DNA from 3 places in the Clostridium hominis genome. Region 1 is predicted to be linked to each of the others. Evidence: riboswitches for the same ligand, from Rfam matches in the RefSeq annotation. Region 1 holds a riboswitch; each other region holds the start of a gene.
What was found. Region 1 has a riboswitch for thiamine pyrophosphate ahead of H8S20_RS03030 (ABC transporter permease). Riboswitches for the same ligand answer to the same signal wherever they lie in the genome.
Positions count from the first base shown of each region.

Region 2: another riboswitch for thiamine pyrophosphate. It lies ahead of thiT (energy-coupled thiamine transporter ThiT); the one in region 1 lies ahead of H8S20_RS03030 (ABC transporter permease).
Region 3: another riboswitch for thiamine pyrophosphate. It lies ahead of thiD (bifunctional hydroxymethylpyrimidine kinase/phosphomethylpyrimidine kinase); the one in region 1 lies ahead of H8S20_RS03030 (ABC transporter permease).

Region 1 is NZ_JACOOO010000004.1:265,681-270,107, reverse strand. Features, by position in the region: gene thiM (hydroxyethylthiazole kinase) at 1-13, shown strand, start outside; gene thiE (thiamine phosphate synthase) at 3-644, shown strand; gene H8S20_RS03035 (TatD family hydrolase) at 791-1,537, shown strand; TPP riboswitch at 1,604-1,707, shown strand; gene H8S20_RS03030 (ABC transporter permease) at 1,843-2,616, shown strand; gene H8S20_RS03025 (ABC transporter substrate-binding protein) at 2,650-3,651, shown strand; gene H8S20_RS03020 (ABC transporter ATP-binding protein) at 3,632-4,363, shown strand.
Region 2 is NZ_JACOOO010000031.1:88,829-93,255, forward strand. Features, by position in the region: gene H8S20_RS13685 (YhfM domain-containing protein) at 21-848, shown strand; gene H8S20_RS13690 (Mrp/NBP35 family ATP-binding protein) at 862-1,701, shown strand; gene H8S20_RS13695 (ferredoxin) at 1,780-1,968, shown strand; gene thiT (energy-coupled thiamine transporter ThiT) at 1,995-2,648, opposite strand; TPP riboswitch at 2,702-2,804, opposite strand; gene H8S20_RS13705 (hypothetical protein) at 2,827-3,030, opposite strand; gene H8S20_RS13710 (PadR family transcriptional regulator) at 3,115-3,570, opposite strand; gene H8S20_RS13715 (DegV family protein) at 3,576-4,421, opposite strand.
Region 3 is NZ_JACOOO010000041.1:20,544-24,970, reverse strand. Features, by position in the region: gene tenA (thiaminase II) at 1-609, opposite strand, end outside; gene thiD (bifunctional hydroxymethylpyrimidine kinase/phosphomethylpyrimidine kinase) at 669-1,466, opposite strand; TPP riboswitch at 1,597-1,700, opposite strand; gene H8S20_RS17075 (NUDIX hydrolase) at 1,841-2,320, opposite strand; gene H8S20_RS17070 (type I glutamate--ammonia ligase) at 2,636-4,427, shown strand, end outside.

The DNA of each region.
Region 1 (4,427 bases):
AGATGAATTTTGATTGTAGTTTATATTTAGTAACCGATAGTACAGGCCTAGATGAAAGAGACTTTTTAAGAAGAGTAGAAGAAGCTTGTGCTGCTGGAGTTACATTAGTGCAGCTAAGAGAAAAAGAAAGGTATGGAAGGGAATATCTTAACTTAGCAATGAAGGTTAAAGAAATAACCGACAAATATAATATTCCTTTGATAATAGATGATAGAATAGATATAGCAATGGCTATAGATGCAGCAGGAGTTCATGTTGGTCAAAGTGATATAAATGTTAGATATGCAAGAAAGCTATTAGGAGAAAATAAGATAGTTGGAGCTACCACTAAAACTATTGAACAGGCTAAAGAAGCTGTAAGTGAGGGTGCTGATTACTTAGGAGTAGGTGCTATTTATCCAACGACTACAAAAGTTACAACAGTAATAACAGAAGTTTCAACATTAAGCAATATATGTGAAGTAGTAGATATACCTGTTGTAGCTATTGGTGGATTAAATGAGAATAATTGTGATGTCCTGATAGGAAGTAAAATTAGTGGAATAGCTGTAGTATCTGCAATTATGAAGGCTAAAGATATTAAAGAGGCTACAAAGAGATTAAAAGAAAAAGTAAATAGTATTAAGATAGGAAAGATGTATTAGAAGAGAGTTGTGTAACTAAATCAGATTTCTGTATGAATTTTCTTATAATTATTAATGTTTACTAATATTATAAAAAATTAGATTTAATATATATATAATAAGAAGATAAATAAAATAATGATATAGAAATTGAGAGAGATAAAAAAATGAAAAGAAGTATGTATATAGATGCTCATAATCATTTGGATTTTTATAATGATAATATCGATAGAGCAATAAAAGATATAAATGAAAATAAAATAATTACTTTAGCTAATAGTATGGATATTAATAGTTATAATTTAAATAAAAAGTATAGTAAAAAAAGTAAATTTATTATTCCGACATTTGGAATACATCCAAATAGTGTAGGTAGTTTTAAAGGCAAACTAAAAGAATTAATTCCATATATAGAAGAAAGTAAGCTTATTGGAGAAATTGGATTAGACTTCTTATGGGTAGAAGATAGAACTTTAGATGAAAAGCAAAGGGAAATATATTATTTTATTTTAGAAGAAAGTGCTAAAAGAAATAAATACATATCTATTCATACTAAAAATGCAGAGGAAGAGGTTTATAATTCACTTAAAAAGCTTGAATATAATAAGGTAATAATACATTGGTATAGTGGACCTTTAGAGATTTTAGAAAAGTTTATAGAATTAGGATGCTATTTTACTATAAGTGTTGATATTGGATATTCAAATTTAACTGAAAAGATATTAATGAAAATTCCAATAGATAAGCTCTTAGTAGAAACAGATGGACCGACTGCATTGGAGTGGGTTAGTGGAGAATATGGATATCCAAGTGAAATAAAAAATGTTGTTAAAAAGATAGCTCATATAAAGAAAATTAGTGAAGAAGAGCTTATTAATATAATTTATGATAATTTTAATAGAATATTAAATTAATAATTATTATCATTGACAAAATATATAAAAGTCATTTAATATGAGGTGAAAGACAAATTTTATAAAAGAACTTATCTGGGGAGGCTATTAAGCCTGAGAGGAATTGAAAATTCGACCCATAATAACCTGATTTGGATAATGCCAACGTAGGAAGATAGTAAATAGATATAGAGTTATTTAAGAATTATCGAGCGTATAGTTTTCAATGAAGGGAAACTATACGTTTTTTTATTTAAGTGAGATTCAAAATTTAAATAGTATGTTTCATCTAATAATTTAGATTCTAAATGAAAGGAGTAAAGCAAATGAAAAAGAATAAAACTATATTAGATATTAGTTTGCCAATAATATTCTCAATATCACTAATTATTATTTGGGAGCTAATAATTAAGGTTTTAGAAATAGAAAAATATATAATGCCTGCACCAAGTGACATAATAAAGGCTCTTTATGAAAACTTTGGAGCAATGATGCCTCATATTATTGCAACTTTGTTTGAAAGTGTAGTTGGATTTGGGATAGCTGTATTATTAGCATTAATATTAGCAATAATTATGGATTTATTACCAATGGTGAAAAAGGCTATTTATCCAGTTTTTATAATATCTCAAACTGTTCCAGTTATAGCATTAGCACCGCTATTTATAATATGGTTTGGTTTTGGAGCATTACCTAAAATAATTGTAGTTGTAATAGTATGTTTCTTTCCTATAGTAATAAGTATTTCCGATGGGTTAGAAGGTGTAGATAAAGATTTAATTAATCATTTTAAACTTATGGGAGCATCTAAATTAAAGAGATTTTTCCACTTAAAGCTTCCTTATGGAATAATAAATTTCTTTTCTGGACTTAGAATTGCTGCAACTTATAGTATTATGGGTGCAGTAATTGGTGAATGGCTTGGTGGAGATAAGGGACTTGGAGTATATATGACAAGAGCTCGAAGCACATATGCTTTAGATAAAATGTTTGCAGCTATAGTGGTTATCGTGCTTATGAGTATGATTATGTTTTACATAATAGGTAAAGTTGAAAAGGTATTAACACCTTGGAATAGGGAAAATAAAATAAAAAAATAATATATTATATACTAAAGAGTAGGAGAATTAAAAATGAAAAAAAAGATAATATCATTGATTGCATTAGGATTAGCATCTACTTTATTTTTTGGTGGATGCGGAGCTAAAAGTGAAAAATCAGAGGGAAATGGATTAGAAAAAGTAAAGCTAATATTAGATTGGACGCCTAATACAAATCATACTGGATTTTATGTAGCTAAAGAACTTGGATATTATGAGGATTTAGGACTTGATGTTGAAATAATTCAACCATCAGAAGGTTCATCATTACAATTAATATCAGCAGGAAAAGGAGATTTTGCTGTGAGTTACCAAGAAGATTTAACATATGCGAAAACTTCAGATAATCCTCTTCCGGTAAAAGCTATAGCAACTATTATTCAACATAATACTTCAGGATTTGCTTCACCTAAAGAAAAGAATATTACAACAGTAAAGGATTTTGAGGGCAAAGTTTATGGCGGATACGGTGGTCCAAGTGAAAAAGCTATTTTAAAGGCTGTGATGGAAAAGAATGGTTCAGACTTTTCTAAGTTAACTACAGTAGACGTAGGAACCGAAGATTTCTTTATAGCTACTAAAAATAATATTGATTTTGAATGGACTTTTGAAGGGTGGACAAATATATCAGCAAAATTAAGAAATTTTGATATTAATTATATACCACTTAGAGAGTTAGATGAAAGATTAGATTACTATACGCCTATAATAGCATCTTCAGAAAGTGTGCTTTCAGAAAAAGGTGATATGGTATCAAAGTTTATGGAAGCAACATCAAAGGGATATGAATATGCAATTGCAAATCCAGAAGAATCAGCAAAGATTTTAGTTAAGGCAGTTCCAGAAATAGATGAACAACTGGCTATTGAAAGCCAAAAGTTTTTAGCTAATGAATATAAAGCTGATGCATCTAGATGGGGAGAAATGAAGGATAGTGTTTGGAATAACTACACTCAATTCTTATTAGAAAATGAATTGATTCAAAAAAATTTAGAAGCAAGTGAGGCTTATACTAATGAATTCTTACCAAAGTAAAATTCTATTAAATGGAATAAGTAAATCTTATGATGGTATGAAGATATTAAAAGATATTAGCTTTAATGTTAATAAAGGTGAGTTAGTAACTATTGTTGGACCTTCTGGAAGTGGCAAGAGTACTATATTTAATATTATAACTAAATTAACAGAAGTTGATGGTGGCAGCTTAAATATCAATGGGGATGTTAGTTATATGTATCAAAAGGATATGATGGTTCCATGGAAAAAGGTTATAGATAATATTGCAATACCGTTAGTTCTTAATGGGATGAAGAAAAAAGAAGCAAGAGAAATTGTTGAAAAACATATAGGTATATTTGGACTTGAAGGTTTTCAAGAAAAATATCCTAGTCAACTATCAGGGGGGATGAAGCAAAGAGCAAACTTATTGAAGACTTACTTAACGTCTAATGATATTATGCTCTTAGATGAACCATTTGGAGCGTTAGATTCTATAACCAGAGGAAAATTACAGAAGTGGTTAGTAGGATTAAAGAAGAAAACAAATTCAACTATATTGTTTATAACTCATGATATTGATGAAGCAATCCTAATATCTGATAGAATTTACGTTATATCAGAAAAACCAGCCATTATAAAAGGTGAGGTTAAAGTAGATATTTCTCGTGATAATTATGAGGAGATATCCTTAACTAAAGAATTTATTGAAATTAAAAGAAATGTTTTGAAGCTCTTAGGTAATACCTAAGAGCTTTAAATTTATAAAAAATTAAAAATAGTTCATAAAAAGAAAGTTAAGGATTTTTACTATT
Region 2 (4,427 bases), on a different contig from region 1:
AGTACATAAAGGAGAGAAAAATGACAAGAAAAACAAAAGTGGCTTTGTTATCAATTTTTCTAATCACGATAACCATTTTAGGGGGATGTAAACCTATAGAAACTATAGAAAAAAAATTGGGTGTAAAGAATGATTATTTTGAGTTTTTAAATAATAATAATGTGGATAAGATTAGTATTCAAAGTACAAGAGACCCTGGTTTTAAATTTATTGTAACTGAAGATAGTGCAATAAAAGATATGTATCAATTATTATCAAGAGCCAAAGTAAGTGAAACAAAATCAACATTAGAACCTGATTATATATTTGAGTTTCAAATAGGTGAAGAGGTAAAGAATTTCTACTATGTTGTTGGGTCAGATGAAGGTAATTTTTATAATGATAATGAAATATTTACGGCTTCTAAGAGACTAGATGAAGGAATAATACAAAACCTTTCATTTATAAGAAAGCCAAGAGATTTTGATTATATATATTATCAATCAATTTTAGATGTATTAAATGTTCTTAAAGATAAAGTAAAATTAAGCGACTATAATATTGGAATAAATATTCAAGGAGATATTGAATGTTTAAAATATATATTTTCAGTTGATTTAAAGAGCTTTTTAGAAAAGGCTAGAAAGATAGCTCCTAATTTAGAATTAGTAGAAAATAATGATGAAAAGTTTGACTTGGTAATAACAGTTAAAAATAGGGGATATGACAGTACAAATTATAAAACAAAGATAACTGTTAATGATAGAATACAAAAATATACTGATGAATATTTCATAACTGCAGTGAATGAATTTAAGGAATGGAATATTAAAGTAAGCGAAGTAAATAATAAACCTAAAGATTGGTAAGGAGGAGAGAAGAGTGGGAAATTGCTCAACATGTCCAAGTAAATCTAGCTGTAATGCTAGTAAATCTGAAGAAAATAGCTGTGGAAAAATATCTATAAAACATGGCCAAATAAAAAATGTAATTGGTGTTATAAGTGGTAAAGGTGGAGTTGGAAAATCAACAGTATCAGGAATTTTAGCAGTTAATTTAGCTAAAAAAGGATATAAAGTTGGTGTATTAGATGCTGATATAACGGGGCCTTCAATGCCAAGATTTTTTGGTGTAAATGAACAAAGAGCTAGAATGATAGCTGTAGATGAAAATAATGCTATCTTTGAGCCAGTTATAACTAAAAGTGGTATAAAACTAATTTCTATGAACCTTTTAATACCTAAGGAAGATGAACCAGTAATATGGAGAGGACCAGTAGTTACTGGAGTACTTACTCAAATGTTTACTGATACAAACTGGGGGGAATTAGATTACTTAATAATTGATATGCCACCAGGAACATCAGATATAACATTAACTATAATGCAAAGCTTCCCTATATATGAGCTTGTAGTAGTATCAACTCCTCAAGACATGGTATCTATGATAGTTAAAAAAGTAGTATCTATGGCCGAGAAGATGAATATAAGAATTAAGGGATTAATTGAAAATATGGCTTATATAGTATGTACAGATTGTGATAAAAAGCTAAAAGTATTTAGTAATAAGTCATCTGAGGAGCATGCAGAGTATTTAGGCTTACCTTTATTAGGGGAGTTACCTATAAATTTAGAGCTAACTGAAGCTGTAAATGAAGGCAAAGCAGAAGAATATATAAAAGATAATAGTTTATATAGCTTAATTTTTGAAGGATTATATTAAAATATAAAAATTTGATACATAAAAATCATCATCTGGGGAAAATTAGTATTGTGATTTTTTTTATAAGAGGTGATAATTATGAAAGCAAACGTAGATAAGGAGACTTGTATCGGATGTGGAATGTGTCCATCAATTTGTCCAGAAGTATTTGATATGGATGATGACGGAAAAGCACATACAATAGTCGATGAAGTTCCAGCAGGAAAAGAAGACGAAACACAAGATGCAGCAGATAGCTGTCCAGTAACTGCAATATCAGTAGATTAAAAAAAGATGCCTATTAGGCATCTTTTTTATATATTTATATTTGAACTAGGTCTAAGTGTTTTTAATATCTGATTTAAAGGCATTAATGCCAATATTACTAAACAAATTAAAAGTTCTACACCTACAGCAGGACCATTTACTACTAATGAGTATATTATAGGAGACATACCAGCAGGAGCATACTCGCCAAAGAAAACAACTCCAGAAATAAAATGACATACAAATCTTAAAAACATTCCTACAGTAGCTCCAATTAATTTTTTATCCTTAAAGAAAGCAGCTATACCTACAGCCATAAATGGAAGTGGATAATCAAATAGTACTTGAATTGGGCTTAATATATAGGGATTAATCATCAACTTTAATAAGCCAAAAAGGAATCCTGTAAATATACCAAAAGATGGGCCATAAGCATATGATATTATAAAGATTGGAATCATACTTCCAAGGGATACACTTCCACCACCATTAGGAAATGTATAAAGCTTTATCATATCTAAAATAATAGCTAAGGCTAAAGCTAGTCCAATTCTAGCCATAAGTTGAGCATTAAATTTTATAGATTTAAATTTAATGAATGCAATTAGTAAAATTCCGCATGCAAGTAATGTTAATAGTGTTAGTGGACTACTAAATAGTGTTTTAATATTTTCTAATAAGGTCGCTAGAAAATTTGTCATAAAAAAATACCTCCTTGTTTTGCGCAAGAGGTACCAGTTAAACGAAAATAATATAAATCCGTATATAGCTTCCCTACGCTGGTATTATCCAGATCAGGTAAAGAAGGGTTAATGATAAAATCATTTCTCAGCCACTTGGCACCCCTAGCACCTTATATAAACTATATTATATAAACTGTTAAAAAAAGTCAACAGACTTATCATATATCTTTGAAGGTTTATAATTAATACTGTATGTACCATTATATAGTCTACTTAAACTTATATTACTACCTATTGGAGTTGTATGAGTAAATGAAGATAATGGTATAGTAACAACTGAATCATCCTCTAATAAGATAAATGCTTCTGTTGGTGTGTAATCTAAAATAGTTCCTTTCATGCTTGTTCCTCCTTGGTTAACTTAGTTGTAGTTTATGTAATTTTCAAAAAAAATACACCTAAGGATTTCCCTTAGATGCAAAATTTATAAATATAAATCACCATAAACTAATCTAAATACTTTTAAGGATTCTTCAATTTTGGGTTTAAGTAAAGATTTCCTATAAGAAAATTCTTTTTCTCCAATAGGGGTCAAAGAATATAACTTTTGATTTTTCTTTTTGGGGTTATCCCACTCACCAACAACTAAACCATCTTTTTCTAACTTTTTTAATAAAGGATATATTCCACCAGTACTAGGAGACCAAAGGCCTTTAGTTCTCTCAGTTATCTTAGTTGCTATATCATTACCATTAGTAGGACCCATACTTAATATATATAAAACGTATATAGGCAAAAGTCCTTTGGCGAATACTTGACCAACAGCTTCCTTTTCTTTTTGAACTTTTTTTAGTTCTAAAAGTTTTTGCTTATACTCTTCATGGAGTCTTTTTTCTTCAGCTTTTAAATCTTCTATATTACTAAAATCGTAATCAGCCATAGTTGTTAATCAACTATCTTTACACAGAAGCCCATTAACCCTGGACCGCCATGTACACCTAAGGCAGGACTTATTTCTGAAAGTTTTAAAGTATTAATATTTTCTAAGCCTTTTAAAGATTCCATATATTTTATAGCTTCAGCTTCGCAGCCACCTTGAAGTACTGTAACATCACATTTGTTTTTAGAAAGATGAGATTTTAATAAATCTGTAAGCTTTGATAAAGCTTGTTTTCTACCTCTAGCTTTAACAATATTATAGTATACACCATTTTCGTCTGTAGTAATTACAGGTTTTAAATTTAACATTTCTCCTAAAGTTCCAGCTACTCTTCCGATTCTTCCACCCTTCTTTAAATACTCTAAAGTATCTATAGTAAAGTACCCTGTTATTTTTTCACGTATCTTAGGCAAAGCTTCGATTATTTCTTCGAAAGTTTTTCCAGACTTTATAAGTTTTGATACTTCTATAACTACTTCACCTTCAGGATAAGCCAATATTTTAGTATCGTAAACATAAGAAATAAGATTAGGATGATCTTCTAAGCTTAATCTTAATGAATTAGCAGTTCCAGAAAGACCACCAGATATACATATTCCGATTACATGAGTATATCCTTCTTCTTCTAATTTATTTAATATTTTTTCTGTTGTTTCTGGGCTTGGTAAAGATGTCTTTGGAACTTCTTTATCTAAGTTAGCATAAACATCACTAGCCTTTATATCTATTTTATCTTGATATTCACCAGTAGAATAAGAAATTCTAAGTGGTAATAAATTTACGTTATATTCTCTAAGCTCCTCTAAACTAAGGTCGCTAGCGCTATCAGTTATCAAAGCAATTTTTTGCATAATTAA
Region 3 (4,427 bases), on a different contig from region 1:
TTTTATAAATATATCCTTTAATTCTTCCTTTTCTTCCTTAGAAATATTTTCACATAAATAATCTATATAATTTATCCATGCATTAGCACATTCTTTAAATTCAACTGATGAATATTCTTCTATCCACGGTTTATAAAAATTACTTTCTAAGGTATCACTATATGTATCAAACAAATTTTTACCTATATAATAATAACTCCAAGTGCAAGGCATTATAGTCATTGCGATTTCCTTAGAGTCACCTTTAGTTGCTATTCCCAACATATAATTAGTATAGCTAGCTGTAGTTAGCTCACATCTATATCCCTCTACCTCTGCATCACTTAATCCAAAATATCTTAAATAATTAGTGTGAACTTGAGTCTCATCTTCTAATGTCCCCTTAATAGCTTCGCAATAAAACTTCATCTCTTTCATAGTCTTAGCCTTTACTAATCCCATAGCAAAAACTTTTGCATAATCTTTTAAATATAAATAATCTTGTATAAGATATTTTTTAAATTTATCTTTATCTAAAGTTCCATCACCTATCCCCTTTACAAATGGATGCTGTAAATACTTGTTCCATAATTCTTTTACTTCTTCAAATAACTCTTCTGAAAATTTCATTTTACTTAACTCTCCTAACATCTTTCAATTATCAACAAATCAAATTATTACTTAGCACTTTACTCATTGAATTTGTAAAAGTGATTTACTGGACCAACACCTTTTCCTATATCAAAACTATGCCTTATAGCTTCTGTAATGTACTCTTTACTTAATCTAACAGCCTCTACTATATCGTATCCTAAAGCTAAGTGTGATGTTATAGCCGATGACAATGTACATCCTGTTCCATGAGTGTTTTTTCTTTCCAGTCTTTCTTGCTTGTACACTTCAAAAATATTCTTTCCAATTAATACATCAACAGCATCACCTTCTAGATGCCCACCTTTCATAAGAACATATTTAGGCCCTAATTCTAATATTTTTTGTCCAACCTCCCTCATATCTTCAACTGTATTAATCTTAATTCCTACTATTTCTTCAGCTTCAAGAGTATTTGGAGTTATTACATATGCCCTAGGAATTAACTCTTCAATTAAGCTCTTTTTAGCCTCTGGCTTCAATAATGAATATCCACTTTTAGATATCATAACTGGATCTACAACTAAATACTTTGGTTTATACTTATTTAAACTAGTTACAATGCTATTTATTATCTCCGGACTAGATACCATACCAATTTTTACAGCTGCTGGCTCTATATCTTCAAAGACAACCTCTATTTGTTTCTCAATTATTTCTTTACTTAAATCCTCTACAAGAAATACTCCTTGTGTATTTTGGGCAGTTATAGCTGTAATAACGCTCATTCCATAAGTTCCTATTGCACTAAAAGTTTTTAAATCCGCTTGTACACCTGCACCACCTGATGAATCCGATCCTGCAATTGTTAATGTTGGTATTCTGTAGTTTCTCATTTATAAAATCCTCCTAATATTTTTAGCACTCACTTCACCTGATCTTGATAGAATTTTAGGAAAATAAAAAAAAAGCTATATTCCAGCAGAATATAGCTATACTTATATACAAAAATACTATTACTTATTTTAATATACTACGATGCTTTCCTCCGCTGGTATTATCCAGATCAGGTACAAGGGTTAATAGCAAAACTATCTCTCAGCCTAAATAAGGCACCCCTAGCAAATTCTATTATTTTATACTTTTATTATATTACTTTGTTACAAATTGTCAAACCACTATATAATATTTCTATTATTTAATTTCATAACTTATATATCTAGAGCTCAACTTAAGACCTAATATTTATCGAACTATATTTATATACTAATTAAAACTCTCTTTCTTTATATATTTCATAGGGTCTACTTGAATAAACTCTATAACTAATATTCCCATCAAAATAAAGCATATCTCGTGCTCTATCTACTAGCCATGGTTCTCTTATCATTTTTAACATTTCATCTTTAGCAAACCAACCAACCTCTACACTTTCATCACTACACTTTAAATGTCCACCTATCGCTATTGCTAAAAAATCAAATATAACTTTTGTCGGAACTATAGTTTTATTATCCCATCCTAAATATGATTTTGTATTTGAATATACCCCTACTAACTTATTAACCTTAATATTAATTCCAGATTCCTCAAATACCTCCCTTGTGACACCTTCTATTAAATCCTCACCGTTTTCAATTTGCCCACCTGGAAACTCCCATCCTCTATGTGGGTTATTTACAAGTAAAACCTCATCTCTATCATTTGTAACTAAAGCTCCTGCTGCTACAATATGTGTTGGAAACTCCATCTATATCCTCCCCCTTTATACAATATACCCACACAATATTATACCACTTAAATATTTTTCTTATGATTTGTTCCTTCATATCTTCACTCCTTAAAGAATTAGCAATATAATAATTATAATATTTAATAATTAACTTATCCATCAAAAAATTACATTTTTATTGACAGTGTTATTTACTTATAATAAAATTTCATTATACCAATTACGAACGATAAATATTTTTTTTATTATTTTGTACGACTTATTATCGAAAGGATGTGAAGATTTTTCAATAATATTTCTGATAACTTTTTTAATATTATTGAATAATAATTTATGATTAAAGATTTACTTTATACAATACCTAAAAATAAACACTCCGTTGAGGACTTAAAGTCTATTTTAACTCTTCATCCACAAATAAAATTTGTATCACTTGTAGGAGTAGATCTTTCAGGGAATGATACAGACGAAAAAATTCCTGTAAGCCTTTTCTTAGATGATATAGATACTTTTTTAAATGGAGTAGCTGTTCAAACTGATGGTTCTTCAGTTGTACTTCCTGGTATAGCTACTTTAAATAATGCAAAAGTAGATATGGTTGCTGACTTAAATTGTAATTGGTTCGTTGATTATAACTATGATTTTATTGATCCAATCTGTAATAAACCGATAGGAACTTTAAGAATCCCTTGCTTCCTATTACACAATGATGTTGCAGTAGATTCAAGAAATATCTTAAAATCAGCAATTACTACTTTCAAAGAAAATTTATGGACAATATTTAATTCTAATCCTGAAATTTTAGCTAGTTATAAAATTTCAAAGGATGATATTGAAGAAATAGTTATAACTTCTGCTACTGAATTAGAGTTTTGGGTTAAGACTCCAAACAATATAGCAGAAATTGAAGAACTACATACATCTCAAGCTCTTCATGAACAATATTGGACTAGAACTAAAGGTGCCGTTCGTACTGCTATGGAAGAATGCTTACTTTTAATGGACGAATATGGTTTTGAACCTGAAATGGGCCATAAAGAAGTTGGTGGTGTTAAAGCTAAGCTTGATTCTTCAGGTAACTTTAATCACATAATGGAACAACTTGAAATCGACTGGAAATTCTCAGATGCTGTACAAGCTGCAGATAACGAGTTATTTATAAGAATATTAATTCAAGAAACATTTAGAAGAAATGGTCTTGAAGTTACTTTCTCAGCAAAGCCATTAGAAGGTGTTGCTGGATCTGGAATGCACACTCATTTAGGAATAAGTTTAAAACTTAAAAACGGTAAGAGAGTTAATCTATTCCACACTGATGAAAATCATTTCTTATCAATTATAGGTTATGGAGCTCTAATGGGTGTTCTTAAAAATTATGAAGTTATGAACCCATTTATATCTTCAACTAATACTTCATTTAAGAGGTTAAAACCTGGCTTTGAAGCACCTGTATGTATAGTTACTTCATTAGGTTTAAGTCCTGATAATCCTTCAAGAAATAGAACTATACTTATTGGATTAATAAGAGATTTATCAAATCCTTTAGCAACAAGATTTGAACTTCGTTCACCTAATCCACACTCAAACACATATATAACTATGGCTGTTTCTTATATGGCTATGTTAGATGGTATGCTTTATGCTGTTAATAATAATAAAACTCAAGATGAATTATTAGCTGAATTATCTAAAGGCTCTGGTGAAAAAGCTGAATATTTAGAGACTGATAGAGCTTATAGAACAGAAGAAGATGTATTTGAACATTTCTCTGATGAAGAAATAGTAAAATACTTTGGGAATCCACCAAGAACAGTTATTGAAAATATTTCAGCTTTAGATTTATATCCTGAAAAATTAAATATCTTAAAAAGAAATAATGTAATGAATGATAGCTTAATAAATAGTTTTAGAATAGCTATGACTGAAAGATGGATGACTGAAATTGGAAATAGAACTATAAACAGATATATGGATGAAGTTAGAATGTGTAAATGCCTACACTCTTTAGATAGGGCTCTTGATTTAGATGTTTCTAATTGGATGAAAATAAATGATTTAAGACACTATATAATGAAAGATACTTATACAACTAAGAGCTTATTTACAAGAATTAAAACTGCCCTTG